4 regions of the Enterobacter sp. SM3 genome follow, and region 3 is predicted to be linked to each of the others. Evidence: predicted binding sites of a transcription regulator. Region 3 holds the regulator's gene; each other region holds the start of a gene.
The links. The regulator PurR, encoded in region 3, represses purine synthesis genes. The targets are predictions, from matches to a motif close to CANGCAAACGTTTGCNTG.
Positions count from the first base shown of each region.

Region 1: purT (formate-dependent phosphoribosylglycinamide formyltransferase) is a predicted target of PurR. The motif match lies at 2,842-2,859, and genes of this name have one in related genera.
Region 2: carA (glutamine-hydrolyzing carbamoyl-phosphate synthase small subunit) is a predicted target of PurR. The motif match lies at 5,615-5,632, and genes of this name have one in related genera.
Region 4: purM (phosphoribosylformylglycinamidine cyclo-ligase) is a predicted target of PurR. The motif match lies at 5,068-5,085, and genes of this name have one in related genera.

Region 1 covers NZ_CP099971.1:2,902,279-2,910,315, reverse strand. The annotation lists gene edd (phosphogluconate dehydratase) at 1-907, shown strand, start outside; gene kdgA (bifunctional 4-hydroxy-2-oxoglutarate aldolase/2-dehydro-3-deoxy-phosphogluconate aldolase) at 947-1,588, shown strand; gene purT (formate-dependent phosphoribosylglycinamide formyltransferase) at 1,630-2,808, opposite strand; gene GVO84_RS13680 (tellurite resistance TerB family protein) at 2,979-3,626, shown strand; gene ptrB (oligopeptidase B) at 3,712-5,772, shown strand; gene exoX (exodeoxyribonuclease X) at 5,769-6,431, opposite strand; gene GVO84_RS13665 (carbon-nitrogen hydrolase family protein) at 6,456-7,106, opposite strand; gene GVO84_RS13660 (DNA polymerase III subunit theta) at 7,217-7,447, opposite strand; gene yobA (CopC domain-containing protein YobA) at 7,585-7,956, shown strand; gene copD (copper homeostasis membrane protein CopD) at 7,958-8,037, shown strand, end outside.
Region 2 covers NZ_CP099971.1:757,908-765,944, forward strand. The annotation lists gene ileS (isoleucine--tRNA ligase) at 1-2,350, shown strand, start outside; gene lspA (signal peptidase II) at 2,350-2,850, shown strand; gene fkpB (FKBP-type peptidyl-prolyl cis-trans isomerase) at 2,968-3,417, shown strand; gene ispH (4-hydroxy-3-methylbut-2-enyl diphosphate reductase) at 3,419-4,369, shown strand; gene dapB (4-hydroxy-tetrahydrodipicolinate reductase) at 4,575-5,396, shown strand; gene carA (glutamine-hydrolyzing carbamoyl-phosphate synthase small subunit) at 5,850-6,998, shown strand; gene carB (carbamoyl-phosphate synthase large subunit) at 7,017-8,037, shown strand, end outside.
Region 3 covers NZ_CP099971.1:2,024,086-2,032,122, reverse strand. The annotation lists gene GVO84_RS09595 (C40 family peptidase) at 1-2, shown strand, start outside; gene sodB (superoxide dismutase [Fe]) at 125-706, shown strand; gene GVO84_RS09585 (MFS transporter) at 745-1,911, opposite strand; gene GVO84_RS09580 (YnhF family membrane protein) at 2,075-2,164, opposite strand; gene purR (HTH-type transcriptional repressor PurR) at 2,462-3,487, shown strand; gene punR (DNA-binding transcriptional activator PunR) at 3,505-4,416, opposite strand; gene punC (purine nucleoside transporter PunC) at 4,531-5,730, shown strand; gene cfa (cyclopropane fatty acyl phospholipid synthase) at 6,029-7,177, shown strand; gene GVO84_RS09555 (riboflavin synthase) at 7,209-7,853, opposite strand.
Region 4 covers NZ_CP099971.1:3,489,946-3,497,982, forward strand. The annotation lists gene GVO84_RS16325 (leucyl aminopeptidase family protein) at 1-349, shown strand, start outside; gene GVO84_RS16330 (DnaA inactivator Hda) at 436-1,137, opposite strand; gene uraA (uracil permease) at 1,234-2,523, opposite strand; gene upp (uracil phosphoribosyltransferase) at 2,607-3,233, opposite strand; gene GVO84_RS16345 (6-phospho-beta-glucosidase) at 3,449-4,879, opposite strand; gene purM (phosphoribosylformylglycinamidine cyclo-ligase) at 5,146-6,183, shown strand; gene purN (phosphoribosylglycinamide formyltransferase) at 6,180-6,821, shown strand; gene ppk1 (polyphosphate kinase 1) at 7,029-8,037, shown strand, end outside.

The DNA.
Region 1 (8,037 bases), 880 kb from region 3:
CCACACCATGCACCTGGTGGCTATGGCGCGTGCGGCGGGCATTCTGATTAACTGGGATGACTTCTCCGAGATCTCTTCCGTGGTGCCGCTGATGGCACGCCTGTACCCGAACGGTCCGGCGGATATTAACCACTTCCAGGCCGCAGGCGGCGTACCGTTGCTGATGCGCGAGCTGCTGAAAGGCGGACTGCTGCATGAAGACGTGAATACCGTGGCGGGCTTTGGCCTTCAGCGCTACACCCAGGAGCCGTGGCTGAACAACGGCGAGCTGGACTGGCGTGAAGGGGCGAGCGCGTCTCTTGATGCGCAGGTGATCGCCACCATCGACAAACCGTTCTCTCCTCACGGCGGCACCAAAGTGCTGAGCGGCAACCTCGGTCGCGCGGTAATGAAGACCTCTGCCGTACCGGAAGAGAACCAGATTATCGAAGCGCCGGCGGTGGTGTTTGAAAGCCAGCACGACGTGTTACCCGCCTTTGACGCCGGTCTGCTCGATAAAGACTGCGTGGTGGTGGTGCGTCACCAGGGGCCTAAAGCGAACGGGATGCCAGAATTACATAAACTTATGCCACCACTTGGTGTATTATTGGACCGCCGTTTCAAAATTGCGTTAGTCACCGATGGACGCCTCTCTGGGGCATCCGGTAAAGTGCCTTCAGCCATCCACGTAACGCCGGAAGCCTACGACGGCGGTTTACTGGCGAAAGTGCGCGACGGTGACATGATCCGCGTTAACGGCCAGACGGGCGAGTTAACCCTGCTGGTCGATGACGCCGAGCTGGCGGCACGTCAGCCCCATATTCCTGACCTGAGCGCATCGCGCGTGGGGACCGGACGCGAAATGTTCAGCGCGCTGCGTGAGAAACTCTCCGGTGCGGAGCAGGGCGCAACCTGTATTACGTTTTAAGACGACTTGATTTTAACGATCTGGCGAGAGAAAACTCTGATGAAAAACTGGAAAACAAGTGCAGAAGCAATCCTGACCACTGGCCCTGTCGTGCCGGTTATCGTGGTAAACAAGCTGGAGCACGCTGTACCGATGGCGAAAGCGCTGGTTGCGGGCGGCGTTCGCGTTCTGGAAGTCACCCTGCGTACCGCCTGCGCGATGGACGCTATCCGCGCTATCGCCAAAGAAGTGCCGGACGCCATCATCGGTGCGGGCACCGTTCTCAACGCGCAGCAGCTGGCGGAAGTGACCGACGCGGGCGCGCAGTTCGCCATCAGCCCTGGCCTGACCGAGCCGCTGCTGAAAGCCGCTACTGAAGGTACCATTCCGCTGATCCCGGGCATCAGCACCGTCTCTGAACTGATGCTGGGCATGGACTACGGTCTGAAAGAGTTCAAATTCTTCCCGGCTGAAGCGAACGGCGGCACCAAAGCGCTGCAGGCGATTGCGGGTCCATTCTCTCAGGTACGCTTCTGCCCGACGGGCGGTATCTCTCCTGCCAACTACCGTGACTACCTGGCGCTGAAAAGCGTGCTGTGCATCGGTGGTTCATGGCTGGTTCCGGCGGATGCGCTGGAAGCGGGCGACTGGGATCGCATCACCAAACTGGCTCGCGAAGCGGTTGAAGGTGCGAAGCAGTAAGCCATTCGCCGCATGAAAAACGGGCCTTACGGCCCGTTTTTTTATCCTGCAACCTTGACGCTCGCAGCGGCCGCTTTCGCTCTCGCCACGGCGTCGTCAACGTTATCCCCGGTGGCTAATGCCACGCCAAGACGGCGGGTTCCGTCGATCTCCGGCTTGCCGAACAAACGTACCTGCAATCCGACACCCACCGCCCCGTCGACGTTATCAAACGTGACGTTCTGGCTGGTTAACTGCGGCAGGATCACCGCCGAGGCGGCCGGGCCATACTGACGGATACCGCCGACGGGCAGGCCGAGGAATGCGCGCACGTGCAGGGCGAACTCGGAGAGATCCTGCGAAATTAGCGTGACCATGCCGGTGTCATGCGGACGAGGGGAGACTTCGCTGAAAATCACCTCATCACCGCACACAAACAGCTCCACGCCGAACAGGCCATAGCCGCCCAGCGCGAGTACGGTTTTACGGGCGATCTCCTGAGCACGCTCCAGCGCCAGGGCGCTCATCTGCTGCGGCTGCCAGGATTCGCGGTAATCGCCATCCTCCTGACGGTGGCCAATCGGGTCGCAGAAATGGACCCCGTCAACGGCGCTGACGGTCAGAAGGGTGATTTCGAAATCAAACTTTACGACGCCTTCGACGATGACGCGACCGGCTCCGGCACGGCCACCCTGCTGGGCATAATCCCACGCGTTATCCAGGGTGCTGCTGTCGCGAATAAAGCTCTGTCCTTTTCCGGAGGAACTCATCACCGGCTTAACGATGCACGGGTAGCCAATCTCCTCGACGGCCTTCAGGAATGCGGCCTTATCGCCCGCAAAACGGTAGCTCGAGGTGGGCAACCCCAGCTCTTCCGCCGCCAGGCGACGAATGCCTTCGCGGTTCATGGTCAGCTTTGCGGCTTTCGCGCAGGGCACCACGCGCTGGCCTTCCTGCTCGAGGGCGATCAGCGTATCGGTGGCAATGGCTTCAATTTCCGGTACGACAAAATCGGGTTTCTCGCGCGTAATCAGTTCGCGAAGGGCATCGCCATCCAGCATGTTAATCACATAAGAACGGTGGGCGACGTGCATGGCGGGTGCGTCGGCGTAACGGTCTACGGCAATGACTTCCACACCTAAACGCTGGCACTCAATGGCGACCTCTTTCCCCAGCTCGCCCGATCCCAACAGCATCACTCGCGTCGCCGCAGGTCGCAGCGCAGTTCCTAAACGAATCATAACAATCCCCCTAAAAAAGTTGCGCGCAGTATAAACGAAAACGTTTGCGTCTGTCTTGTGCAGGGCTAAACGAGGGGGCAGAAATTTGCGCTTCTTTAGCCCGGCCAGACGTTTCCTGACGCCCGCTCGCTTACGCTGTGGAACATGTTCACCGTTAAGTGAGGGAAACCATGTCTGGCTGGTTAAATCAACTGCAATCCCTGTTAGGGCAGAAAACATCGTCTGGCGAGCGGGACCTTAGCAAGCTGCTGGTACCCGGGGCGCTCGGCGGGCTGGCTGGCCTGCTGGTCGCGAATAAATCCTCACGCAAGCTGCTGGCAAAGTATGGCACAGGCGCGCTGCTGGCCGGCGGCGGCGCTATCGCGGGCACCGTGCTGTGGAATAAATACAAGGACAGGGTACGGACCGCGCACAGCGATGAGCCGCATTATGGCGAGCACACCTCGCCGCTGGATCTGCGTACCGAACGGCTCATTCTTGCGCTGGTTTTTGCCGCGAAAAGTGACGGGCATATTGATGATAAAGAACGTTCGGCGATCGAGCAGCAGCTGCGCGAAGCCGGGGTCGAAGAGAAGGGAAGAGTGCTGGTGGCGCAGGCGATAGAACAGCCGCTCGAGCCGCAGCGTCTTGCGCAAAGTGTGAAAAATGAGGAAGAGGCGCTGGAGCTCTATTTCCTCAGCTGCGCCGCCATCGATATCGATCACTTTATGGAGCGCAGCTACCTTAACGCCCTGGGCGATGCGTTAAAGATCCCTCAGGACGTGCGCGAGGGCATTGAGCGGGATATCCGGGAACAAAAACAGGCGTTACAGGGATAGTCGTCGCCGTCGCGACGCGGTTTCGCTTGCATCATGCGTGGGTTTTGCCAACCTTATAGGGTGTAAAACTTAAAAGAATGATGACATGCCACCGAAAGCCCGACGTACTCCTTATGCGATCACCACGCATGGCGATACGCGTATAGACAACTATTACTGGCTGCGGGACGATTCGCGCTCCCGGCCAGAGGTACTCGACTACCTGCACGAGGAAAACGACTATGGCCGCAAGGTCATGTCCAGCCAGCAGGCGCTTCAGAACCAGCTGCTGAATGAAATGGTGCAGCGTATTCCTCAGCACGATATCTCCGCGCCCTGGACCAAAAACGGCTATCGCTATCGCCACATCTACGAGCCCGGCAATGAGTATCCCATCTACCAGCGTCAGTCGGTGTTAAGCGCCGAATGGGATGAGTGGGATATCCTGCTGGATGCCAACCAGCGCGCCGCCCACAGCGAGTTTTATACCCTGGGCGGCATGTCCATTTCGCCTGATAACGCGGTAATGGCGCTGGCGGAGGATTATCTCTCCCGTCGCCAGTACGGCCTGCGGTTTCGCAATCTGGACACCGGCAACTGGTATCCGGAAATGCTGGAAAACGTCTCCCCGGATTTTGTCTGGGCAAATGATTCCGAGACGGTTTACTACGTCAAAAAGCACGCGTCGACGCTACTGCCTTATCAGGTGTGGCGACATACGGTGGGAACGGACTCCGCTGACGACGAGCTGGTTTATGAAGAGAAAGACGAAACGTTTTATGTCAGCCTGCATAAAACCTCCTCCCGCCACTATGTGATTATCTTCCTTTCCAGCGCGACGACCTCGGAGGTTCTGCTGCTGGATGCCGAACTGCCCGATGCCCAGCCGCTCTGTTTCCTGCCGCGCCGTAAGGATCACGAGTACAGCCTGGATCACTTCCAGCACAGCTTTTATTTGCGCTCCAATCGCGAGGGCAAAAACTTTGGTCTCTATAAAACCAAAGTGCGCGATGAGCGCAAATGGGAGGTGCTTATCCCCGCGCGGGATCAGGTGATGCTGGAAGGGTTCACCCTGTTTACCGACTGGCTGGTGGTGGAAGAGCGTCAGCGCGGGCTGACCAGTATCCGGCAAATCAACCGTAAAACCCGGGAAGTGGTGGGGATTGCGTTCGACGACCCGGCCTACGTGACGTGGATTGGTTTCAACCCTGAACCCGAATCGTCGCGGTTGCGCTACGGCTACTCATCCATGACCACGCCGGACACCCTGTTTGAGCTTAATATGGATACCGGGCAGCGCCAGGTGATTAAACAGACCGAGGTAAAAGGGTTTGAGTCCGAAAACTACCGCAGCGAGCACCTGTGGGTCACCGCCCGTGATGGCGTAGAGGTGCCGGTCTCTCTCGTTTACCATCGGGCGCATTTCCAGAAAGGCAAAAACCCGATCCTGGTGTACGGCTACGGCTCGTATGGCTCAAGCATGGACGCCGATTTCAGCAGCAGCCGGTTAAGCCTGCTCGATCGCGGTTTTGTTTTCGCCATCGCCCATATTCGCGGCGGCGGTGAGCTGGGACAACACTGGTATGAAGACGGGAAATTCCTGAAAAAGAAAAACACCTTCAATGACTACCTCGACGTCTGCGATGCGCTGATTGAGCAGGGCTACGGGGATCCGCAGCTTTGCTTTGGAATGGGGGGCAGCGCGGGCGGCATGCTGATGGGGGCGGCGATCAACCAGCGTCCCGATCGCTTTAAGGGGATTGTCGCGCAGGTTCCGTTTGTCGATGTGGTCACGACCATGCTCGATGAATCCATTCCTCTTACCACCGGGGAGTTTGAAGAGTGGGGGAATCCGCAGGATGAGATGTACTACCGCTATATGAAAGAGTACAGCCCGTACGATAACGTGGAGGCGAAAGCCTACCCGCATATGCTGGTCACCACCGGCTTGCATGATTCTCAGGTGCAATACTGGGAGCCGGCAAAATGGGTGGCGAAGCTGCGGGAGTTGAAAACCGATGACAACCTGCTGCTGCTGTGTACCGATATGGATTCCGGGCACGGGGGGAAATCGGGACGGTTTAAATCGTACGAAGGGGTTGCCCTGGAATATGCCTTCCTGATAGGCCTGGCGCAGGACACGCTGCCAGGCCGTGCGGAGCGCTAAGCGTCGCCCAGATAGTGTTTCAGCGTTAAGCGCAGTTCCGGGCTCATTCTGTCGAGGTTGTTATACAGCCAGCGCAAATAGCCCGGGTCTTTATCCGCCACCTCGGACACCGGCTTCCCGCGATATTTCCCAAAGGTAAACGTGGTCAGTAGCGCGGGGCGTCCGGTGATGGTTGCCATGTCATCCGGCGTCCAGCCGGAGATATTCATAATATCAATCAGCAGCGCGGCGGTGATATAGCAGTCATACAGGGCGCGGTGATGGTGAAGCCCCTCAGGGGTACGGACGCTGAGCTTACGGGACTTGTACAGCGCCATGTTGCTGTATTTAATCCCCGGCCAGAGGCGACGCGCCAGTTTCATGGTACAAATCCATTCACCCGGCATCTCAGGTAACACCCGGCGGTCAAAGTTGGCGTTATGCGCGACATACCATGGGCTACCGTAGTAGTGCGGAATAATCTCTTCGATCCACGGCTTATCCGCCACCATCGATTCGGTAATGCGATGGATAGCCATCGCCTGAGGGCTGATGGGGCGATCGGGACGCACCAGATGGCTCATTGGGTTGACGATTTTACCGTCAACCACGTCGACAGAGGCCACTTCCACAATTCCGCCCTGAAGATCGCAAGTTTCGGTATCGATGACGCGCAGCATTGAAAACTCCTGAGCTTAAAACGCCTAGCCTAAAGGAATGATATCGCCTTGCCAACCCCGTCTGCTGAGCGTACCGGTCACCAGAAGCTCGCCTTTATCCGCGCGCACGATCAGCTGGCCTTTTTCATCCCACAGCGCGCTGCCGCCGCAGGCGTTTGCCATCAGTACCGCAATGGCATATTTATGCGCGAAGCGCTGCAGGGTACCGATGGACTGCCGCCAGCGGTTATCCCTTACTGACTGGCAGCTGGTGACAAGCGTGGCCCTGGGATCGAGATTGGGGGAATCGCCATGCGCATCAATGATGGTAAGGTGTTTATCCCCCGGCACCAGGCTGGCACCGTGACCTTGCGGGTAGCAAAGGATGCGGTGGCGAGCGGGCGTAAACAGCGCGAGGCCTTTCTGGCGCTGACCATTCCGCTCCAGGGGAATTCCGGCAATAACGGTAATTTGGTAAAAATGTGCTGCGTTAAGCAGCGGTTCCAGCTGCGCGTCATCGGGCGGGGGAGGTAGCGTCGGCGCGCCTGAGCCCGTTAATGAGAGTTCAGGGAAGACCAGCAAATCACACCGCTGCCGTGCTGCTTCGGAGATGAAGCGCAGGTGGTGCGTAACATGGTCATCCACGCTCTGGTGCTGACCGCCATACTGGGCTGCCGCTATATTCCAATGTGACATCGTGACTTCCTTATACACTGAGTCGCAGAGATTTAAGAATACACCTAAATTTATCAGGGTTTTCTTATCCTGCCAGATTCCGCGTAAGGAAGTGTAACGACTCGTTAAGCTTATTTAACTTTTGGCTCGTACGGTAAACGGGAGAGGTTAACCGAGGCGAGACGGTGGGCGATTAATCTTTGGCGAAACCAGTCGCGCAGATGGGCGGGTTGTTCCCGCTCAACGACTTCAGCCACGATGGGCATGTTGTAACGCTCTTTAAACGCGACGCCAGCGGCAGCGAGATCGACATTCACTTTATCCATCTCGTCCTGCGGAAGGGCGGCCAGATTGATCTTCATTACCTTCTCCTTTTTATGCGGCGGCAACGTTACCGCGATTGCACGATGATGACAAGCGGAGGCAGGATGATCCTCGACTCGTTTATTATACAGCGTTATTCTTTAGCTTACAGACATAACAAAAAGGAATGATTGCGATGGGTTTCTCCGCCTCCCGCGCGGTATGCGCACTGGTTTTTGTGGCCTCGACAATGATGACGCCCTCCGTGCTGGCACATGCACATCTCGAACAGCAGATCCCGGCAGCAGACAGCGTGGTGACCGCACCGCAGGCACTTACGCTGAATTTTTCGGAAGGTATCGAACCTGGGTTTAGCGGTGTGCTGGTAACGGATGCGCAAAAGCAGGTCATCAAAACCGGAACCGCTACGCGAGACGAAAAGAACAAGGCTCAGCTCACCGTTCCGCTGGAACAAACGCTGGCGTCAGGGACTTACCAGGTGGACTGGCACGTGGTCTCCGTAGACGGCCATAAAACCAAAGGCAGCTATCACTTTAGCGTGAAATAGCATGCTGGCGCTGTGTTATATCGGGGTACGCTTTATCCATTTTGGGGCGCTGATGCTGGTTTTTGGCAATGCGCTTTACAG
Region 2 (8,037 bases), 1.3 Mb from region 3:
CATGGACTTCAAAACTGAAGCCAACATCATCCGTGCGCTGGGTAAAATCATCGGTAACGGCCACCTGCACAAAGGCGCTAAGCCGGTGCACTGGTGCGTGGACTGCCGCTCTGCGCTGGCAGAAGCGGAAGTGGAGTATTACGACAAAACCTCTCCATCTATCGACGTGGCGTTCCATGCCGTCGATCAGGATGCGGTGAAAGCCAAATTTGGCGTGTCGTCCGTTAACGGCCCAATCTCTTTGGTTATCTGGACCACCACCCCGTGGACCCTGCCAGCCAACCGCGCGATCTCCCTGTCCGGTGAGTTCGAATACGCGCTGGTTCAGATTGACGGTCAGGCGGTTATCCTGGCGAAAGATTTGGTTGAGAGCGTGCTGAAGCGCGCGCATATCACCGACTACACCGTGCTGGGCACCGTGAAAGGTGACGCGCTGGAGCTGATGCGCTTCAAACACCCGTTCCTGGACTTCGACGTTCCGGCGATCCTGGGCGACCACGTGACGCTGGAAGCGGGTACCGGTGCGGTGCATACCGCCGGTGGCCACGGTCCTGACGACTACAGCATCAGCCTGAAGTACGGTCTGGAAATCGCTAACCCGGTTGGCCCGGACGGATCTTACCTGCCTGGCACCTACCCGGCGCTGGACGGTATCAACGTCTTCAAAGCGAACGACATCATCGTCGACATGCTGCGCACCAGCGGCGCGCTGCTGCACGTAGAAAAAATGCAGCACAGCTATCCGTGCTGCTGGCGTCACAAAACCCCGATCATCTTCCGTGCGACCCCGCAGTGGTTCATCAGCATGGATCAGAAAGGCCTGCGCGAGCAGTCTCTGAAAGAGATCAAAGGCGTGCAGTGGATCCCTGACTGGGGCCAGGCGCGTATCGAATCCATGGTGGCTAACCGTCCTGACTGGTGTATCTCCCGTCAGCGTACCTGGGGCGTACCGATGTCTCTGTTCGTACATAAAGAGACGCAGGAGCTGCACCCGAACACCCTGGAACTGATGGAAGAAGTGGCGAAGCGCGTCGAAGTTGACGGCATTCAGGCGTGGTGGGATCTCGACTCCCGCGACATCCTGGGCGCTGACGCAGACAGCTACGAGAAAGTGCCGGATACCCTGGACGTGTGGTTCGACTCCGGGTCTACCCACTCCTCCGTGGTTGACGTGCGCCCGGAGTTTGCCGGTCACGCTGCCGATATGTATCTGGAAGGGTCTGACCAACACCGCGGCTGGTTCATGTCATCTCTGATGATCTCCACCGCTATGAAGGGTAAAGCACCTTACCGTCAGGTACTGACTCACGGCTTCACCGTGGATGGTCAGGGCCGTAAGATGTCCAAATCTATCGGTAACACCGTTTCTCCGCAGGATGTGATGAACAAGCTGGGCGCAGACATTCTGCGTCTGTGGGTGGCATCCACTGACTACACCGGCGAAATGGCGGTGTCTGACGAGATCCTGAAGCGTGCTGCCGACAGCTATCGTCGTATCCGTAACACCGCGCGCTTCCTGCTGGCGAACCTGAACGGGTTCGATCCGGCAAAAGACATGGTGAAACCGGAAGAGATGGTGGTGCTGGACCGCTGGGCGGTAGGCTGTGCGAAAGCAGCGCAGGACGATATCCTGAAAGCCTATGAGTCTTACGACTTCCACGAAGTGGTGCAGCGCCTGATGCGTTTCTGCTCCATCGAGATGGGCTCGTTCTACCTCGATATCATCAAAGACCGCCAGTACACCGCGAAAGCGGACAGCGTGGCGCGTCGTAGCTGCCAGACCGCGCTGTTCCACATCGCAGAAGCGCTGGTACGCTGGATGGCGCCGATCATGTCCTTCACCGCGGATGAAATCTGGGGCTATCTGCCGGGCGATCGTGAGAAGTATGTCTTCACGGGTGAGTGGTACGAAGGTCTGTTCGATCTCTCAAGCACTGAAGCGATGAACGATGCCTTCTGGGACGAACTGCTGAAAGTGCGTGGCGAAGTGAACAAGGTTATCGAGCAGGCGCGTGCGGACAAGAAAGTCGGCGGCTCTCTGGAAGCGGCAGTGACCCTGTACGCCGAACCGGAGCTGGCGGCCAAACTGACGGCGCTGGGCGATGAATTACGATTTGTCCTGTTGACCTCCGGTGCGAAAGTTGCGGATTATGCCGATGCTTCTGCTGATGCTCAGCAGAGCGAGCTGCTCAAAGGACTGAAAGTCGCGCTGAGCAAAGCCGACGGTGAGAAATGCCCGCGCTGCTGGCATTACACCACCGATGTTGGCCAGGTGGCGGAACACGCAGACATCTGCGGACGCTGTGTAAGCAACGTCGCCGGTGACGGCGAAAAACGTAAGTTTGCCTGATGAGTAAAACTCTCTGTTCAACAGGACTGCGCTGGCTGTGGCTGGTTGTGGTGGTGCTGATTATTGATCTGGGCAGCAAGTTCCTGATCCTCCAGAATTTCGCTCTGGGGGATACGGTCCCGCTGTTCCCGTCGCTTAACCTGCACTACGCACGTAACTACGGCGCAGCGTTTAGTTTCCTTGCCGACAGCGGTGGCTGGCAGCGCTGGTTCTTTGCGGGTATCGCTCTTGGTATCTGCGTGATCCTCGCGGTGCTGATGTACCGCTCGAAGGCCACGCAAAAGCTGAATAACATCGCCTACGCGCTGATCATTGGCGGCGCGCTGGGCAACCTGTTTGACCGCCTGTGGCACGGCTTTGTGGTCGATATGATCGACTTCTACGTCGGCGACTGGCACTTCGCGACCTTTAACCTGGCCGATACGGCAATTTGTATCGGTGCGGCGTTAATCGTGCTGGAAGGCTTCTTGCCTAAACCGGCCGCGAAAGAGCAGGCTTAATTGTCAATGCCGGGTGGCGCTGCGCTTACCCGGCCTACAGAATTTGTGGCCTCCCGTAGGCCCGGTAAGCGCAGCGCCACCGGGCAACAGGTGACCCAAAACAAGCGAGCAATTTGCATGTCTAAATCCGTACAGAGCAACAGCGCGGTTCTCGTTCACTTCACGCTGAAGCTGGATGACGGCTCCACGGCCGAATCCACCCGCAACAACGGCAAACCGGCCCTGTTTCGTCTTGGCGATACCTCACTTTCTGAAGGTCTTGAGCAGCAGCTTCTCGGTCTGAAAGAGGGTGAGAAAAAAGCCTTTTCGCTGGAGCCGGATGCCGCGTTTGGCGTGCCGAGCCCGGACCTGATCCAGTATTTCTCGCGCCGCGAGTTTATGGACGCGGGTGAACCGGAAATCGGGGCGATTATGCTCTTTACCGCTATGGACGGCAGCGAAATGCCTGGCGTGATCCGCGAAATCAACGGCGACTCTATTACCGTTGATTTCAACCATCCGCTTGCCGGGCGTACCGTTCATTTTGATGTTGAAGTGCTGGAAATCGATCCTGCACTGGAGGCCTGAAATGCAGATCCTGTTGGCTAACCCGCGCGGCTTCTGCGCCGGTGTAGACCGCGCTATCAGCATTGTTGAAAACGCGCTGGAGATTTACGGCGCGCCGATTTATGTGCGTCACGAAGTGGTGCATAACCGCTACGTGGTCGACAGCCTGCGCGAGCGCGGCGCAATCTTTATTGAGCAGATCAGCGAAGTGCCGGACGGTGCGATCCTGATCTTCTCCGCGCACGGCGTCTCGCAGGCGGTACGCAACGAGGCGAAAAGCCGCGACCTGACCGTATTCGATGCCACCTGTCCGCTGGTGACAAAAGTGCATATGGAAGTGGCGCGCGCCAGCCGTCGTGGTGAAGAGTCGATTCTGATTGGCCATGCCGGGCATCCGGAAGTCGAAGGCACCATGGGCCAGTACAGCAACCCGGAAGGGGGTATGTATCTGGTTGAGTCGCCTGAAGATGTGTTAACGCTGAACGTGAAAAATGAAGCCCGTCTGTCGTTTATGACCCAGACGACGCTCTCCGTAGACGATACCTCAGACGTGATTGACGCCCTGCGCCAGCGCTTCCCGAAAATCGTCGGTCCGCGTAAGGATGATATCTGCTACGCGACCACTAACCGTCAGGAAGCGGTGCGCGCACTGGCTGAACAGGCGGACGTGGTGCTGGTGGTCGGCTCCAAAAACTCGTCTAACTCCAACCGTCTGGCCGAACTGGCGCAGCGTATGGGGAAAATGGCTTTTCTGATTGATGACGCGTCGGATATTCAGGAAGAGTGGGTTAAACACGCGGCCTGTGTCGGCGTGACGGCCGGGGCGTCTGCGCCAGATATTCTGGTACAGAACGTCATTTCCCGTTTGCAGGAGCTGGGCGGTGGCGAAGCGGTGCCGCTGGAAGGACGTGAAGAGAACATCGTTTTCGAAGTCCCGAAAGAACTGCGCATCGACGCCCGCGAAGTCGAATAGTCCTTTTTCTGATGAAAGGCCAGCACCTCCTGTGCTGGCCTTTTTTTTACCCGTTACTTTATCGTGACGACAAAATCATGTCTTTTACTGATATTTAAGTCGGTTTCACGTTAAATTCTAATTATCGGTGTTTTCAGTTGGCAGTGCTTCTCAAGGCTGGTTAATCTGAAAACGGTTTACATCATTTTAACGTAAGAGAATAACTATGCATGATGCACAGATCCGTGTCGCCATTGCGGGCGCGGGTGGACGTATGGGCCGTCAGCTTATTCAGGCGGCACTTCAGATGGATGGCGTCGCGCTTGGCGCGGCCCTGGAGCGTGAAGGTTCTTCGCTTCTGGGGACCGATGCCGGTGAGCTGGCGGGCGCAGGCCACACGGGCGTTACCGTGCAAAGCAGCCTGGAGGCGGTAAAAGAGGACTTCGATGTCTTCATCGATTTTACCCGCCCGGAAGGGACGCTCGCGCACCTGGCGTTCTGTCGCCAGCACGGCAAGGGGATGGTGATCGGCACCACCGGTTTTGACGATGCGGGTAAGCAGGCTATCCAGGATGCATCAAAAGAGATTGCGATTGTCTTCGCCGCAAACTTCAGCGTGGGCGTTAACGTCATGCTTAAGCTGCTGGAGAAGGCCGCGAAGGTGATGGGCAACTACACGGATATTGAGATCGTAGAAGCTCACCACCGTTACAAAGTTGATGCGCCATCAGGTACGGCGCTGGCGATGGGCGAAGCGATTGCTCATGCACTCGATAAAGATTTAAAAGATTGTGCGGTCTACACCCGCGAAGGTTACACCGGCGAACGCGTGCCGGGCACCATTGGCTTTGCAACCGTGCGAGCGGGTGACATCGTCGGCGAACACACGGCGATGTTCGCCGATATTGGTGAACGCGTCGAAATTACGCATAAAGCCTCCAGCCGAATGACGTTCGCCAACGGCGCCGTACGTTCCGCCTTATGGCTTAAAACCAAGAAAGATGGCCTTTTTGATATGCGAGATGTGCTCGATCTCAACAATTTATAAGCATTATTACCCATCGTGATGTGGTTATTGCAGTCGTAATTGTTTGATTGCATAGGGCAATATTTTATTGCCCTTTTATTTTATCTATTTCATGGTGTATTTTACTCCAAGGGCACAAATATCTATCTGAAGTTGCATTTTTGCGTTACTGAAATGTAAATTTTGACCATTTGGTCCACTTTATTAAGCTCCATCGCGTTATTTTTTATTAAACCAGGCGCGCAAGCGTTTTCCGCAGTGATTTACCTGGTCTTTTTGTCGCTTAAGCCGCATTCCTCTCGCCAGGCCTGCAAAAGACTAAACAAAATATCCGTTTTAAGTTGACTTTTACCCACCAAATCCCCAGAATGCCGCCGTTTGCCAAAAATCCGCTGGCAACACATTTGCATTGATCCATGACATGCTATGAATTAATATGCAAATAAAGTGAGTGAATATTCTCTGGAGGGTGTTTTGATTAAGTCAGCGCTATTGGTTCTGGAAGACGGAACCCAGTTTATCGGTCGGGCCATAGGGGCAACGGGTTCGGCGGTTGGGGAAGTCGTTTTCAATACTTCAATGACCGGTTATCAAGAAATCCTCACTGATCCTTCCTATTCTCGCCAAATCGTTACTCTTACTTATCCTCATATCGGCAATGTCGGCACCAATGCGGCTGACGAAGAATCTTCTCAGGTACATGCGCAAGGCCTGGTCATCCGCGACCTGCCGCTGATTGCCAGCAACTTCCGCAATACCGAAGACCTCTCTTCTTATCTGAAGCGCCATAACATCGTGGCGATTGCCGATATCGATACCCGTAAGTTAACGCGTCTGCTGCGCGAGAAGGGTGCACAGAACGGCTGCATCATCGCGGGTGATAACCTCGATGCGACGCTGGCGCTGGAAAAAGCGAAAGCCTTCCCGGGCCTGAACGGCATGGACCTGGCGAAAGAAGTGACGACCGCTGAAGCCTACAGCTGGACGCAGGGTAGCTGGACGCTGGAAGGCGACCTGCCGGAAGCGAAAAAAGAGAGCGAGCTGCCGTTCCACGTGGTGGCCTACGATTTCGGCGCCAAGCGCAACATCCTGCGCATGCTGGTTGACCGCGGCTGCCGCCTGACGGTGGTTCCGGCACAAACGTCTGCCGAAGACGTGCTGAAGATGAATCCGGACGGTATTTTCCTGTCCAACGGCCCTGGCGACCCGGCGCCGTGCGATTACGCCATCGCCGCCATCAAGTCCTTCCTGGAAACCGACATCCCGGTATTCGGCATCTGTCTTGGCCATCAGCTGCTGGCGCTGGCGAGCGGTGCGAACACCGTTAAGATGAAGTTCGGCCACCACGGTGGTAACCACCCGGTGAAAGACATCGATAACAACACGGTGATGATCACCGCGCAGAACCACGGCTTTGCCGTCGATGAAGCCTCGATGCCGGCTAACCTGCGCGTAACCCATAAGTCACTGTTCGATGGCACTCTGCAGGGGATTCATCGTACCGATAAGCCAGCGTTCAGCTTCCAGGGCCACCCGGAAGCCAGCCCGGGCCCACACGATGCCGCGCCGCTGTTCGATCACTTCATCGAACTTATCGAGCAATACCGTAAGACCGCTAAATAATCAGGAGCCGAGAAGACAATGCCAAAACGTACAGACATAAAAAGCATCCTGATCCTTGGCGCTGGCCCGATCGTCATCGGCCAGGCCTGCGAATTCGACTACTCCGGCGCGCAGGCGTGTAAAGCCCTGCGTGAAGAGGGTTACCGCGTTATCCTGGTGAACTCTAACCCGGCGACCATCATGACCGACCCGGAAATGGCTGATGCAACCTACATCGAGCCGATTCACTGGGAAGTGGTGCGTAAAATCATCGAGAAAGAGCGTCCGGACGCGGTGCTGCCAACCATGGGCGGCCAGACGGCACTGAACTGTGCGCTGGAGCTGGAGCGTCAGGGCGTGCTGGAAGAGTTCGGCGTGACCATGATTGGCGCAACCGCCGACGCGATTGATAAAGCAGAAGACCGTCGCCGCTTCGACGTGGCGATGAAGAAAATCGGCCTCGACACCGCGCGTTCCGGTATCGCACACAACATGGAAGAAGCGCTGGCCGTCGCGGCTGACGTGGGCTATCCGTGCATCATCCGCCCATCGTTCACCATGGGCGGCACCGGCGGCGGCATCGCCTACAACCGCGAAGAGTTCGAAGAGATTTGCGAACGCGGTCTGGATCTCTCTCCAACCAAAGAACTGCTGATTGATGAATCGCTGATTGGCTGGAAAGAGTACGAGATGGAAGTGGTGCGTGATAAAAACGACAACTGCATCATCGTCTGCTCTATCGAAAACTTCGATGCGATGGGTATCCACACCGGTGACTCCATCACCGTTGCGCCAGCCCAGACCCTGACCGACAAAGAGTATCAAATCATGCGTAACGCCTCGATGGCGGTACTGCGTGAGATCGGCGTGGAAACCGGCGGTTCTAACGTGCAGTTCTCCGTTAACCCGAAAACCGGCCGTCTGATTGTTATCGAAATGAACCCGCGCGTGTCCCGTTCCTCCGCGCTGGCCTCTAAAGCGACCGGCTTCCCGATTGCGAAAGTGGCGGCGAAGCTGGCGGTGGGTTATACCCTCGACGAGCTGATGAACGACATCACCG
Region 3 (8,037 bases):
AACCCCTACCCTGCCACACCCGTGGCAGGGTAAGTTCCTCTTTTGCATACCCTTTCAATTTGCTATCCTGTCCTTGTTGTCTGTGTGGTTATTGGCAACGCAAAATACAATAAGGAGAGAAGCAATGTCGTTCGAATTACCTGCACTACCGTATGCAAAAGACGCCCTGGCACCGCACATTTCGGCGGAAACCCTGGAATATCATTACGGCAAGCATCACCAGACGTACGTCACCAACCTGAACAATCTGATCAAGGGCACCGATTTTGAAGGCAAAACGCTGGAAGAAATCGTCCGCAGCTCAGAGGGTGGCGTATTTAACAACGCCGCTCAGGTGTGGAACCACACCTTCTACTGGCACTGCCTGGCGCCGAATGCCGGCGGTGAACCTGCCGGTGAACTGGCTACCGCTATCACTGCCGCATTTGGCAGCTTCGCGGATTTCAAAGCGAAATTTACCGATGCAGCCATCAAGAACTTCGGTTCTGGCTGGACGTGGCTGGTTAAAGAGGCGGATGGCAAACTGGCTATCGTTTCCACCTCTAACGCGGGCACCCCGCTGACCACCAGCGCTAAGCCGCTGATGACCGTGGACGTATGGGAACACGCTTACTACATTGATTACCGCAACGCGCGCCCGAACTACCTGGAGCACTTCTGGGCACTGGTTAACTGGGACTTTGTCTCGAAGAACTTCGCCGCGTAAGAGACACGCAGAAGGGTTCGCCCTTCTGCGTTTTTGGTTTATTCCGCAGCGCAGGCTGCTTCAGGCTGTTTACGACCCGACATCATCACCAGCAGCAGGCCGAGCGCGGCAATAATCGCCCCCATCACCGGCACAAAGCTGTATCCCAGTCCCCCCGAAATCACGGCCCCACCGGCCGCCGCACCGAGCGCATTGCCCAGGTTGAAGGCACCGATGTTGACCGAAGATGAGAGGCCCGGCGCTTCATGGGCGACGCGCATCACGCGCATCTGCAGCGGCGGCACCACGGCGAAAGTGGCAGCTCCCCAGACGACCATCGCGATCGCGGCCCCAAACTCATTACGCGCCAGCCACGGAATGGCAATCATGATGACAATCAGCAGGGTTAAGAAGCCCTTCAGCGTCCCGCTCACGGAACGGTCGGCAAATTTCCCGCCGAGATAGTTACCGATCGAGAAGCCCACGCCAATCAGCACCAGCATCGCGGTCACAAAGAGTGGCGTTGCGTGGGTGATGTCATGCAATACCGGTGAAATATAGGTGTAGAGGGTAAACATCGCCCCTGCCCCCAGCACGGTGGTGAGCAGCGCGGAGAGCACCTGCGGACGCATCAGCACCGACAGTTCTCTACGCACGTCAGGACGTTCCCCCGCGCTGCCTTTCGGCAAGGAGAAGAACAACGCCACCATCGCAACCACGCCCAGCCCGGCAGTCGCCAGGAAGGACATACGCCAGCCGATCGCTTCCCCCAGCCAGGTTGCCGCAGGCACCCCGCCGATGTTGGCAATCGTTAGCCCCATAAACATGGTTGCCACGGCGCTCGCCTGCTTATGTTTTGGCACCACGCTGGCAGCCACGACCGACCCCAGCCCAAAGAACGCGCCGTGGTTAAGGCTGGTCAGAATGCGTGACAGCATCAATGTGGTGTAGTCCGGCGCAATCGCCGAAAGCACGTTGCCCAGGGTGAAGATCGCCATCAGGAAAATCAGCGCATTGCGGCGCGCGCGGTGCGAAAGCAGAAGCGTCATCAGCGGCGCCCCTACCATCACGCCGATAGCGTAGGCGCTGATTAACATGCCTGCCGCAGGGATCGAGACGTCTACGCCCCGGGCAATAACGGGCAGTAACCCCATCGGGGAGAATTCAGTGGTGCCAATCCCAAAAGCGCCAATCGCCAGGGCCAGCAGGGGAAAATTGATTTTCATGCGTCAACTCCGGATGCCGTGTCATGTGGTGACACAGAACAAAGAAGCGGAAAGCATGACATCAATCACAAAAAATGAGAAGTTAACAAAATGGCAAAAGATTTTTGCCAGAGAAGTAACAATCCGGGGAGTCGGGAGGGAGAAGGCTCTCCCTCCGCGTAAATCAGTGCAGCGCTGCCGTCAGACCGGCCGCGACAATCAGAGCCAGCACAACAACGGTGGTGAACAGCGAAAACTTAAGATCGGAACTCATCAATTTTTCTCCTTTTAATCCCCACACGAAAAGTGAGCTTGCTCATTTTTGCACAGATTACGTCAAAAATCTTCCTGGATTTATACTGATAACCACTTTACCTCTTCCCCTTTTCATCAAGATAGGACAAAATTCCACGCTAAATTTATTAGCGTACCGGCCATTGACCCCCTCCTGACGTCCCGTGTCGTTTTCCCGGCGTGCCGCAATTCAACATTGCGAGATAAGGGTGAGAGAAGGCAAACGTTTACCTTCAAATTTTTCAGGAGTTTAGGATATGGTCTGGAGTGACATTTAATGGCAACAATTAAAGACGTAGCAAAACGCGCAAACGTTTCCACTACAACCGTATCACATGTAATTAACAAAACCCGCTTCGTGGCGGAAGAGACGCGCAATGCCGTCTGGGCAGCGATCAAAGAGCTGCACTATTCGCCAAGCGCGGTTGCGCGTAGCCTCAAGGTTAATCACACCAAGTCCATTGGATTGCTGGCGACCAGCAGTGAAGCGGCCTATTTTGCCGAGATCATTGAAGCGGTTGAAAAAAACTGCTTCCAGAAAGGCTATACCCTGATTCTGGGCAACGCATGGAACAGCATTGAAAAACAGCGCGCCTACCTGTCGATGATGGCGCAAAAGCGCGTTGATGGCCTGCTGGTGATGTGTTCCGAGTACCCCGAATCCGTGCTGTCGATGCTGGAAGAGTATCGCCACATTCCGATGGTGGTGATGGACTGGGGCGAAGCGCGCGCGGATTTCACCGATTCCGTTATCGATAACGCCTTTGAAGGCGGCTATATGGCCGGTCGTTATCTGATCGAACGCGGTCACCGCGAGATTGGCGTGATCCCCGGTCCGCTGGAGCGCAACACCGGCGCGGGCCGTCTGGCCGGTTTTATGAAAGCGATGGAAGAAGCGCTGATCAACGTGCCGGAAAACTGGATTGTGCAGGGCGACTTTGAGCCGGAATCGGGCTACCGCGCGATGCAGCAAATCGTCTCTCAGCCGCACCGTCCGACAGCCGTTTTCTGCGGAGGCGACATCATGGCGATGGGCGCGCTCTGCGCTGCCGACGAGCTGGGCCTGCGCGTCCCGCAGGATATTTCCGTGATCGGGTATGACAACGTGCGTAACGCGCGTTTCTTCACGCCAGCGCTGACCACCATTCACCAGCCGAAAGATTCGCTGGGCGAAACGGCCTTCAATATGCTTATGGACAGGATCGTCAACAAGCGTGAAGAGTCGCAGTCCATTGAAGTTCACCCGCGTCTTATCGAACGCCGTTCCGTTGCGGATGGTCCGTTCCGCGACTACCGTCGTTAATCGCCTTACGGGGCCAGCTACGCTGGCTCCCGTAACCATTCCCGATTTAGCGTTTCGCTGTCTCCCAGATAATCCAGCAGCCAGGCCATCGCAGGCGAGACATCATTTTGCTGCCAGGTGAGGCAGCAGGCCGCATCCGGGAACGGATTCTCCAGCGTCAGCTCAACCCACTCTCCGGTATCGATGCGCGGACGCGCGAAATGAACGGGCACCATCGCGACGCACAGTCCGGCACTGAGGCACGTCGCCGACGATTCCCAGTCAGGCGCCACCACCCGCCGCTGGTTGTCAAGAAGCCAGGTAATACGCTTGGGCAATGAACGGGACGTATCCTCCAGCACCAGCGACGGCCAGTTCCGCAGCGTATCATCGCTCAGCGGCCCTTCCATCGCCGCCAGCGGATGATTGCTTGCCACCACGCACTTCCAGCTCAGCATCCCCATATCGCGAAAAGCGTAACGCCCCCCGACCGGGATCGCCTGCGTGGCCCCAATCGCCATCTCTGCCCTGCCGTCCGCCAGCGCATCCCAGACGCCGTTGAACACCTCCTGCGAGACCCGCAGCTCGACATCCGAAAAATGACGATAGAAGTCGACGATCATCTGCCGGGTGCGTTCCGGCTTAACGATGTTGTCCACCGCGATGGAAAGATGTCCCCGCCAGCCGTTGGCGATCTGCTGACACTGTTCGCGGGTGATCTGCATTTTTTTGATAACAGAACGCCCTTCCTTCAAAAACCACGCGCCTGCGGGCGTTAATTCCACATCACGATGCCGCCGTTCAAACAGCGGAACCGCCAGCCACTCCTCCAGCTGACGCACCGTGTAGCTGATTGCCGAAGGGACGCGGTGCAGCTCCTGCGCCGCACCGCTAAAGCTACCGTTACGCGCAACAGCATCGACCACTTCAAGAGAATAATCTGACCACATTTTCTGCCTGCAAAAAATTTGAATGCACCCGCCAAATATTAGCGTTTCACAAGCGGCTTTGCACTCCCTACACTCAGCGCCAATGTATACCTGCCTCCTCAGGAGAATAAAATAATGCAACCCAGGAACGGTTTTTTAGTCTGGCTCGGCGGCTTAAGCGTGCTGGGCTTTTTGGCCACCGATATGTACCTGCCGGCGTTTGCCGCCATGCAGGAAGATTTGCAAACCCCGGCTGCCGCCATCAGCGCCAGCCTGAGTTTATTCCTCGCCGGTTTTGCCTTCGCACAGCTTCTCTGGGGACCGCTCTCGGATCGCTTTGGTCGTAAACCGGTACTGCTGCTGGGCCTGGCCATTTTTGCCGTGGGCTGCCTGGGGATGCTGTGGGTACGCGATGCTACCTGGCTGCTGGTGCTGCGTTTTATTCAGGCCGTGGGCGTCTGTGCCGCGGCCGTGACCTGGCAGGCGCTGGTCACCGACTATTACCCGGCTAACCGCACTAACCGTATTTTCGCCACCATTATGCCGCTGGTGGGTCTCTCACCTGCCCTCGCCCCTCTGCTGGGCAGCTGGATCCTCGCGCATTTCGACTGGCAGGCCATCTTCGCCACGCTGTTTGCCATTACCCTGGTACTGATGCTGCCGGCGTTCGCCCTCAAGCCCGCGCATAAAAAAGAAGCGCATGCTGACGCGAAGCCGATTACCTTCACGTCCCTGCTCAGCACCAAAGCGTATCGCGGCAATGTCCTGATCTATGCCGCCTGCTCGGCAAGCTTTTTCGCGTGGCTCACCGGTTCGCCGTTTATTCTTCACGATATGGGCTACAGCCCGGCAGCCATCGGCCTGAGCTACGTTCCGCAGACTATCGCGTTCCTGGTGGGCGGGTACGGCTGCCGCGCGGCGCTGCAAAAGTGGGAAGGTCAGCAGATGCTGCCATGGCTGCTGGTGCTGTATGCGCTGAGCGTCGTCGGGACCTGGGCCGTTGGCTTTATTCCGGGTGCCGGTCTGGCTGAAATTTTGATCCCATTCTGCGTGATGGCCGTCGCGAACGGGGCGATTTACCCGATTGTCGTGGCCCAGGCGCTGCGTCCGTTCCCGCAGGCGACGGGCCGCGCCGCCGCGCTGCAGAACACCCTGCAGCTGGGGCTGTGCTTCCTGGCAAGCCTGGTGGTCTCGGCGCTGATTGCCACGCCGCTCCTGACCACCACCAGCGTGATGCTGGTGACCGTCGCGCTGGCTGTGATGGGCTATCGCATGCAGGCAGCCGCGCAGCGTGAGCAGGACAACCGCACTCAGGTTGAAACGTCGCATGCATAATCGCGCCGGAAATCATGTTAATTTTCAGTGATTAGGTTGCTAAGAATTTTCTATTGAATCACCAAATTTTGAGGCCTATACTAAATTTGGTTCGATTAAATACGATAAATATTAAGTGTTAACGGGAGCCGGAGCGCTCCCGTTTTACCATGGAAGGCATTTCGGCAAGGGTTATCTCCCTTCCTCTGTTCTACGTCGGATATTAGCCTCGCGGTATTTACCGTGAGATTTCTCACAAACCAAAAAAAGCGTCTACGCTGTTTTAAGGTTCTGATCACAGTAGGGTGATGGAGAAGCTATGAGTTCATCGTGTATAGAAGAAGTCAGCGTTCCGGACGATAACTGGTCCCGGATCGTCAGTGAACTGTTAGGTCGAGCAGGCATCACTATCAATGGATCATCGCCATCCGATCCTCAGGTTAAACATCCCGACTTTTTTAAACGCGTGTTGCGAGAGGGATCGTTAGGCCTGGGAGAAAGCTATATGGACGGCTGGTGGGAGTGCGAACGTCTGGATACCTTTTTCGCCAGCGTGCTGCGTGCCGGTCTTGAAAATCAACTCCCTCGCAATCTGAAAGACACCCTGCGCGTCGCGTCTGCCCGACTGTTCAATCTGCAAAGTAAAAAACGCGCGTGGATCGTTGGCAAAGAGCACTACGATCTTGGCAACGACCTGTTCAGCCGTATGCTGGACCCTTTCATGCAGTACTCCTGCGCCTACTGGAAAGAGGCGTCGACGCTTGAAGAGGCCCAGCAGGCCAAGCTGCGTCTGATTAGCGAGAAGCTGCAGCTGCAGCCCGGTATGCGCGTGCTGGATATCGGCTGCGGCTGGGGCGGGCTGGCGTATTTTATGGCGAAGCACTATGGCGTCAGCGTCGTCGGCGTGACGATTTCAGCGGAACAGCAAAAAATGGCGCGAGAGCGCTGCCAGGGTCTCGATGTCGATATCCGGCTGCAGGACTACCGTGACCTGAACGAACAGTTTGACCGAATCGTTTCCGTCGGCATGTTCGAGCACGTCGGGCCGAAAAACTACGATACCTATTTTGAGGTGGTGGATCGTAATCTGAAACCGGACGGCATCTTCCTGCTGCACACCATTGGCTCTAAGCGGACCGACAATAACGTTGACCCGTGGATCAACAAATACATCTTTCCGAATGGCTGTTTACCGTCCGTTCGCCAGATCGCCAACGCCAGTGAACCCCATTTCGTAATGGAAGACTGGCATAACTTTGGCGCGGATTACGACACCACGTTGATGGCATGGCATGCTCGTTTTCAGGAGACCTGGCCTGAGATTGCGGACAACTATTCTGAACGATTCAAGCGGATGTTTAGCTATTATCTGAATGCCTGCGCGGGGGCGTTTCGCGCACGGGATATTCAGCTCTGGCAGGTGGTATTCAGCCGTGGGATTGAACACGGACTCCGTGTCGCACGCTAAAAAATAACCCCGGATACCCGGGGTTATTTTTTTATTCTTCTTCTGCGGCGGTCTTTATTATTGCGGCTTCTTTTGCTGCCAGCACGCGCTCAACCGTATCCACCACCGCCTGGGTTTGCGGATCGATTTCAATATTCACGCGGTGTCCCAGTTTTTTCGCACCCAGCGTGGTGCGCTGCAGCGTTTCAGGAATTAAATGCACGCAAAAACGCGTGGGCGTTACTTCACCCACCGTCAGGCTAATCCCATCGATGCCAATAAATCCTTTATAGAGGATGTATTTCATTAATGAAGGATCCTGCATTTTAAACCAGATTTGACGGTTATTTTCCGAGGTCACGATTTTCGCCACTTCAGCGGTGGTCATGATGTGCCCGGACATCAGGTGGCCGCCAATCTCATCGCTGAACTTCGCCGCACGCTCAACGTTGACGGTATCTCCCACCGCCAGCTCGCCCAGGTTGGTGATGCGCAGCGTCTCTTTCATTAAATCAAAGCTAATCTGATTGCCGTTAATTTCGGTAACGGTCAGGCAGCAGCCGTTATGGGCGATCGACGCGCCGGTTTCAATGCCCTCAAGCATATATTCCGGCAGCTCAACAACATGAGTACGGAAATTAGGTTTTTCATCAATGGACACCACTTTGGCGGTGCCCTGCACAATACCAGTAAACATGCTTACAACTCCTGTTTTTTCCGGACGGTGGTGACACCGTTTAATCCCACCACAATAACAGTTGGAAAAAGAGGTTGCCAGCAGAGCGCATTTTCTGGCGATTTTTTCACTAGATAAATAGCTAAAGCCCGCTACAATAGCTGGCACCCCCCTGCATTTTCTTCTTGCTGCCAGTTAAGGCGGC
Region 4 (8,037 bases), 1.5 Mb from region 3:
GAAGGCGCTGGGGTATGAGCTGAGCGGGCTGATGACACAGGATGAACCGCTGCGCGCGGCGCTAACGCTGGCGGGTAAGCAGAGCGGCGATGAAGTGTGGTCCCTGCCGCTGGATGCGCGGCTGAAAAAGCAGACCGACAGCGCGATTGCCGATCTGTGCAACACGCCGACCAACAATGCGGCGATCAGCGCCTCGGCGGCGTGGCTGCTGCATCACTTCTGCCCGACAACCATTCCGTGGGCCCATCTGGACATTAGCGGTACGGCGCTGTGGCGAGAAAACGGACGTAGCGTGGCGTCGGGAAGACCGATTCCGCTTTTGGTTGAGCATCTAATGGGGGATCTTTAGCCGGGTGGCGGCTGCGCCTTACCCGGCCTACAAAGTGCGGCGGGTTTTGTAGGCCCGGTAAGCGCAGCGCCACCGGGCGAACAAACTCAAAGCTTGAGAATATCTTTCACAAACGGAATGGTCAGCTTGCGCTGGGCGGTAATCGAGGCGCGATCGAGCTGATCGAGCGTGTCAAACAGCGTGCGCATTTCACGATCCAGTCGTTTAAGCAGGAAGCGCCCCACGTCCTCCGGCAGCTCAAACCCGCGCTGCTTTGCGCGCAGCTGTAACGCCTGAAGCTTATCTTCATCCGACAGCGGCTGAAGCTTGTAGATTTGTCCCCAGTCCAGACGAGACGCCAGATCCGGCAGCCCCAGATTGAGCTGTCTCGGCGGACGATCGCCGGTGATCAGCAGCCGGGTTTTACCCGATTCCAGAATGCGGTTGTAGAGGTTAAAGATCGCCATTTCCCACGGCTCATCCCCCGCCACGCATTCGATATTATCGATGCAGACCAGCGAAAGATGTTCCATTCCCTCCAGCACCTCAGGCACGAACCAGGTACGTTTATCCAGCGGCACATAGCCTACCGCATCTCCGCGCGCCGAAAGCTCCGCGCAGGCGGCATGCAGCAGGTGGCTGCGCCCCGCGCCTTCGCGTGACCAGATATAGATGTATCCGCTGTGATCCTGGCGCAGCACGTTTTGCAGTGCAGCCAGTAAAGAGGGGTTATCACCCGGCCAGAAACTCGCGAAAGTTTCGTCGTCAGGGAGATAGAGTGGCAGAGAGAGCTGTGCCGGTCCGTTCAGAAATACCTCAACCAGAGATCCTACGTAAAATCGGAATGGAGTTTAACACGGAACCTGCAAGGAGAGAACCGGGCGATCCCTCGCCCGTTAATACGATCAGTGTGACGCTTTTTCGCTATCGTCCGCGTCCAGAATTTCTTCTTCCGGTCGGATAACCGAGATCAGCTTGAAGATCAGGCTCAGGCCCACGCCGACGATGGTCGCCAGCGCCATGCCCTTCAGCTCCGCTGCACCAATGTGCACCTTCGCGCCGCTCACGCCGATAATCAGGATCACCGAGGTCAGGATCAGGTTTTGCGCTTTGCTGTAATCCACTTTGGATTCAATCAGCACGCGAATACCGGAGGCACCGATCACGCCGTACAGCAGCAGAGAAACGCCGCCCATCACCGGTACAGGAATGATCTGAATCGCTGCCGCCAGCTTGCCGACGCAGGAGAGCAGAATAGCGATGATCGCCGCGCCGCCGATAACCCAGGTACTGTAGACGCGGGTAATCGCCATCACGCCGATGTTCTCGCCGTAGGTGGTGTTTGGCGTAGAGCCGAAGAAACCGGAGATGATGGTGGAGAAACCGTTCGCAAACATGGAGCGGTGCAGGCCCGGGTCGCGGATTAAATCGCGCTTAACGATGTTCGCCGTCACCACCAGATGGCCGACGTGCTCCGCAATCACCACCAGCGCCGCAGGCAGAATGGTGAAGATCGCAAACCATTCGAAGCGTGGCGTATAGAAGGTTGGCAGGGCGAACCAGTGCGCCTCGGCAATCGGAGTAGTATCCACCACGCCCATCGCGAAGGAGAGCGCATAGCCCGCCAGCACGCCGATCAGGATCGGGATAATCGCCATAAAGCCGCGGAACAGCACGGAGCCAAACACCGTCACGCCCAGCGTTACCAGCGAGATGATAATGGTTTTGGAATCCGGTGACTGGCCGTCAGCAGGCAGCAGACCGGCCATATTCGCCGCGACGCCCGCCAGTTCAAGACCGATGACGGCAACGATTGCGCCCATCGCCGCAGGGGGGAACATCACGTCCAGCCAGCCGGTACCGGCTTTCTTCACAATGAAGGACACCACGCAGAACAGGACACCGCACATGATAAAGCCGCCCAACGCGACTTCATAACCCAGCGGCAGCAGCAGTAACACCGGCGAGATAAAGGCGAAGCTCGACCCGAGATACGCCGGGATTTTGCCTTTACAGATAAAGAGGTAAAGCAGCGTACCAATGCCGTTGAACAGCAGCACGGTAGCCGGGTTAATGTGGAACAGGATTGGCACCAGCACGGTTGCGCCAAACATGGCGAACAGGTGCTGCAAACTAAGCGGGATAGTCTGTAAAAGCGGCGGTCTTTCACTCACCCCGATAGCACGGCGCGTCATAGTGTTTTCCTCTGTGTAGTATTGTTGGTGTTTTATTCAAAAAAAAGCCGACTATCAAAGTCGGCTTATTTATCGTTATTCGATTATTTCGTCCCAAAGATCTTATCGCCGGCATCGCCGAGCCCCGGGATGATGTACCCGTGCTCGTTCAGGCCCTGGTCGATAGAGGCGGTGTACAGCTCAACGTCCGGGTGCGCTTTTTCCAGCGCCGCGATCCCTTCCGGAGCGGCAACCAGTACCAGCACCTTAATGCTGTTACAGCCCGCGTTTTTCAGCAGGTCGATGGTGGCGATCATTGAGCCACCGGTCGCGAGCATTGGGTCAACCACCAGCGCCATGCGCTCGTCGATGTTAGACACCAGCTTCTGGAAGTAAGGAACCGGCTCAAGGGTTTCTTCGTTACGGTAGATCCCGACCACGCTGATACGCGCGCTTGGCACGTGCTCCAGCACGCCTTCCATCATGCCGAGACCGGCACGCAGGATTGGCACCACGGTAATTTTCTTACCTTTGATCTGCTCAACCTGCACCGGGCCGTTCCAGCCTTCGATGGTGACTTTTTCTGTTTCCAGATCAGAGGTCGCTTCGTAAGTCAGCAGGCTGCCGACTTCAGATGCCAGTTCGCGAAAACGCTTCGTGCTGATGTCATGCTCACGCATCAGGCCCAACTTGTGTTTAACGAGTGGGTGTTTCACTTCCACAATCTTCATTCTCTTTCTCCTCTGAGGTGGCGTCCGCAAAAAAATCGCGGGATTATACCGCTTTTTTCGGATTAGGCCATACCCATGTTGCTTGACAGGGATCAAGCAAAGACAAAAAACCGGAGGCTGGGCTCCGGCTTGGGTGCGGGGTTCTGCCGGGTGGCGCTAACGCTTACCCGGCCTACACGTCCCGTAGGCCCGGTAAGCGCAGCGCCACCGGGCAATTATAGCTGCTCGCCGTTGCTCGCAATCACCTGCTTATACCAGTCGAACGACTTTTTCTTACTGCGGTTCAGCGTGCCGTTCCCTTCGTTATCTTTATCGACAAAGATAAAGCCGTAGCGTTTTTTCATTTCGCCCGTACCGGCAGACACCAGGTCGATACAGCCCCACGGCGTATAGCCCATCAGGTCAACGCCGTCTTCCACCACCGCTTTTTTCATCTCGCGAATGTGGGCGGCCAGGTAGTCAATGCGGTACTGGTCGTTCACCGTGCCGTCGCTCTCCTGCACGTCGATCGCGCCAAAGCCGTTCTCAACGATAAACAGCGGCAGCTGGTAGTGATCCCAGAACCAGTTGAGGGAGTAGCGAAGCCCCACCGGGTCAATCTGCCAGCCCCAGTCGGATTTTTGCACGTAAGGGTTAGAGACCAGGCTCTTGCTTTCGTCGTAGTCCAGCTGCGGGTTATCCGCCGTCGCCTTGGTGGCGAAGGACATATAGTAGCTGAACCCGATGTAGTCTACGCAGCCCTGCGTCAGCGCCGCTTTATCTTCTTCGGTAATATCCAGCGCGAAGCCGCGACGTTCGAAGTAATTGAGCAGATGCTGCGGGTATCTGCCGCGCACGTGCACGTCGGTGAACCAGTAGCGGCGGTGCATGGCGTTCATCGCCATCATCATATCGTCCGGCGCGCAGGTCAGCGGATAGATAGGACACATGGCAATCATGCAGCCAATCTGCAGCGACGGGTTAATCTCCCGCCCCGCCTTCACCGCCAGGGCGCTGGCCACCAACTCATAGTGCGCCGCCTGGAACATCACCGGCTCACGGTCTTCACCCGGCGCGTACTTCAGCCCCGAGTTCGTGAACGGGGCAAAGTCTTCGTGGAAGTTGGCCTGGTTGTTGATCTCGTTGAAGGTCATCCAGTACTTCACCTTATGCTGGTAGCGCTGGAAAACCACTTTTGCGAAACGAACGAAGAAGTCGATCAGCTTACGGTTGCGCCAGCCGCCGTATTCCGTGACCAGGTGGAAAGGCATTTCAAAGTGCGACAGGGTGATAACCGGTTCGATGCCGTGCTTCAGACACTCGTCGAACAGATCGTCATAGAATTTCAGGCCAGCCTCGTTAGGCTCAAGCTCGTCCCCTTTCGGGAAGATCCGCGTCCAGGCAATAGAAGTGCGGAAGCATTTAAACCCCATCTCGGCAAAGAGTTTGATGTCTTCTTTATAGCGGTGGTAGAAATCGATGGCTTCGTGGTTAGGGTAATTTTTCCCTTCCAGCACGCCGTTGGTGATTTCACGCGGCACGCCGTGCGCGCCCGCGGTCATCACATCGGCCACGCTTACGCCCTTGCCGCCCTCTTTCCAGCCGCCTTCCAGCTGATGCGCCGCAACGGCTCCGCCCCACAGAAAATCTGCTTTAAATCCTGACATTCGCTTTCCCTCATTCTGCGTTATTTTCTGCAAAAACAATTACAGAAACCGGTTTCAGTTCGATGATGTGCAAAGGGAATAACCGTTGCAAGCAGTTCTCAGAAACCGGTTTCATTTTCGTGAACAGAGTCAAGTTTGGCTGCATTACCGGGGTACACAGAAAAAAAGATCCCCACGTCCAGAATAGGCTCGCAAACGTTTGCCTGGACTGTTAGAATTGCGCCGATTTTTCTTACTAGCTATGCAATCGCGTGGGGATTTAAGCCGTGACCAACAAAACTTCTCTCAGCTACAAAGATGCCGGTGTTGATATTGACGCAGGTAATGCGCTGGTTGACCGAATCAAAGGTGTGGTGAAAAAAACCCGCCGCCCGGAAGTGATGGGTGGTCTGGGTGGCTTCGGCGCACTGTGCGCGCTGCCGCAAAAATATCGTGAACCTGTTCTGGTCTCGGGTACTGACGGTGTAGGCACTAAACTGCGCCTGGCGATGGATTTAAAGCGTCACGACACGATCGGTATCGATCTGGTCGCGATGTGCGTGAATGACCTGGTGGTTCAGGGCGCAGAGCCGCTGTTCTTCCTCGATTACTACGCGACCGGCAAACTGGACGTGGATACCGCTGCCAGCGTGATTAGCGGTATCGCCGAAGGCTGCCTGCAGTCCGGCTGTGCGCTGGTCGGTGGTGAAACCGCGGAAATGCCGGGCATGTATCACGGCGAAGATTATGACGTCGCGGGCTTCTGCGTCGGCGTAGTAGAAAAATCAGAAATTATCGACGGCAGCAAAGTGGCCGATGGCGATGTGCTGATCGCACTGGCCTCCAGCGGCCCGCACTCCAACGGCTACTCCCTGGTGCGTAAAATTCTCGAAGTGAGCGGCTGCGACCCGCTGACGACCGAGCTTGACGGTAAACCGCTGGCTGACCATCTGCTGGCGCCGACCCGCATCTACGTGAAAAACGTGCTTGAGCTTATCGAGAACGTCGACGTTCACGCTATCGCTCACCTGACCGGCGGCGGCTTCTGGGAAAACATCCCGCGCGTCCTGCCGGATAACACCCAGGCGGTGATCGACGAATCCTCATGGCAGTGGCCGGCCGTCTTCAACTGGCTGCAGTCCGCAGGCAACGTGAGCTCTCACGAAATGTACCGCACCTTTAACTGCGGCGTGGGCATGGTTATCGCCCTGCCGGCAAGCGAAGCGGATAAAGCGGTTAAGCTGCTGACTGAAAAAGGTGAAAACGCGTGGAAAATCGGTACGATTAAAGCTTCCGATTCCGAACAGCGTGTGGTCATTGAATGAAAAACATCGTGGTGCTCATTTCCGGCAACGGAAGCAATTTGCAGGCCATCATAGACGCCTGCAAACAGAAGAAAATCAATGGCACCATTCGGGCAGTTTTCAGCAACAAGGCCGACGCGTTCGGCCTTGAGCGCGCGCGGGAAGCGAACATTCCTGCGCACGCGCTGGAAGCCAGCCAGTTCGCCGGGCGTGAAGCCTTTGACCGCGAGCTGGTGCATGAGATTGACGCCTACGCACCGGACGTGGTCGTGCTGGCGGGCTATATGCGTATTCTGAGCCCGGCCTTCGTCGAACACTTCGCCGGACGTTTGCTGAATATTCACCCTTCCCTGCTGCCGAAATATCCCGGCCTGCACACCCATCGTCAGGTTCTGGAAAACGGCGATGAAGAGCACGGCACCTCCGTGCATTTCGTTACCGACGAGCTGGACGGCGGTCCGGTGATCCTGCAGGCCAAAGTCCCGGTCTTTGACGGCGACAGCGAAGACGACGTGACCGAACGCGTGCAGACCCAGGAACACGCCATTTACCCGCTGGTGGTCAGTTGGTTTGTCGACGGGCGTCTCGAGATGCGCGATGGCGCAGCCTGGCTGGACGGCGTGAAGTTACCCCCGCAGGGTCATGCGGCGGAAGAGTAGTTTGCTATGTCGGGTGGCGCTGCTGCGCTTACCCGACCTGTACATTGCATTACCCGATATCCCCTTCTCCAACCTTCTAAAATCCCCAATAAAAAAAATAACTGTCATACTTTTCTGGCACTGTTGGACATATCGTGGAAATGCTCGCCATAATAAGGACGAGACGGATTTACCACGTCCTGTGATTGAACTGGAGTGTGAGCTGTAATGGGTCAGGAAAAGTTATATATCGAGAAAGAGCTAAGCTGGTTAGCATTTAACGAACGTGTACTCCAGGAAGCGGCAGACAAAAGTAACCCGCTGATCGAGCGCATGCGTTTTTTGGGCATTTATTCCAACAACCTGGATGAGTTCTACAAGGTTCGCTTTGCCGAGCTGAAAAGACGCATCATCATCAGCGAAGAACAGGGCTTAAACTCGCACTCGCGGCATCTGCTGGGCAAAATCCAGTCCCGCGTGCTGAAAGCCGATCAGGAATTTGACGGCCTGTATAACGAACTGCTGCTGGAGATGGCGCGCAATCAAATCTTCCTGATTAACGAGCGCCAGCTTTCCGTTAACCAACAAAACTGGCTGCGCCACTACTTCAAACACTATCTGCGCCAGCACATTACCCCGATTCTGATCAACCGCGAAACCGATCTGGTACAGTTCCTGAAGGATGACTACACCTACCTGGCGGTAGAAATTATTCGCGGTGATTCCATCCGTTACGCGCTGCTGGAGATCCCGTCCGACAAGGTGCCGCGCTTTGTGAACCTGCCGCCGGAAACCCCGCGCAGGCGCAAGCCGATGATCCTGCTGGACAACATCCTGCGCTACTGTCTGGACGACATCTTCAAAGGCTTCTTCGATTACGATGCGTTAAACGCCTACTCGATGAAGATGACCCGTGACGCCGAATATGACCTGGTGCACGAGATGGAAGCCAGCCTGATGGAGCTGATGTCCTCCAGCCTGAAACAGCGCCTGACGGCCGAGCCGGTGCGCTTTGTTTACCAGCGCGATATGCCGGACGCCATGGTGGAAATGCTGCGCGAGAAACTGACCATTTCGCGCTATGACTCCATCGTACCGGGCGGTCGTTACCACAACTTTAAAGACTTTATTGGCTTCCCGAACGTCGGCAAAGCCAATCTGGTGAACAAGCCGCTGCCGCGCCTGCGCCATCTGTGGTTCGATAAATTCCGCAACGGATTCGACGCCATCCGCGAAC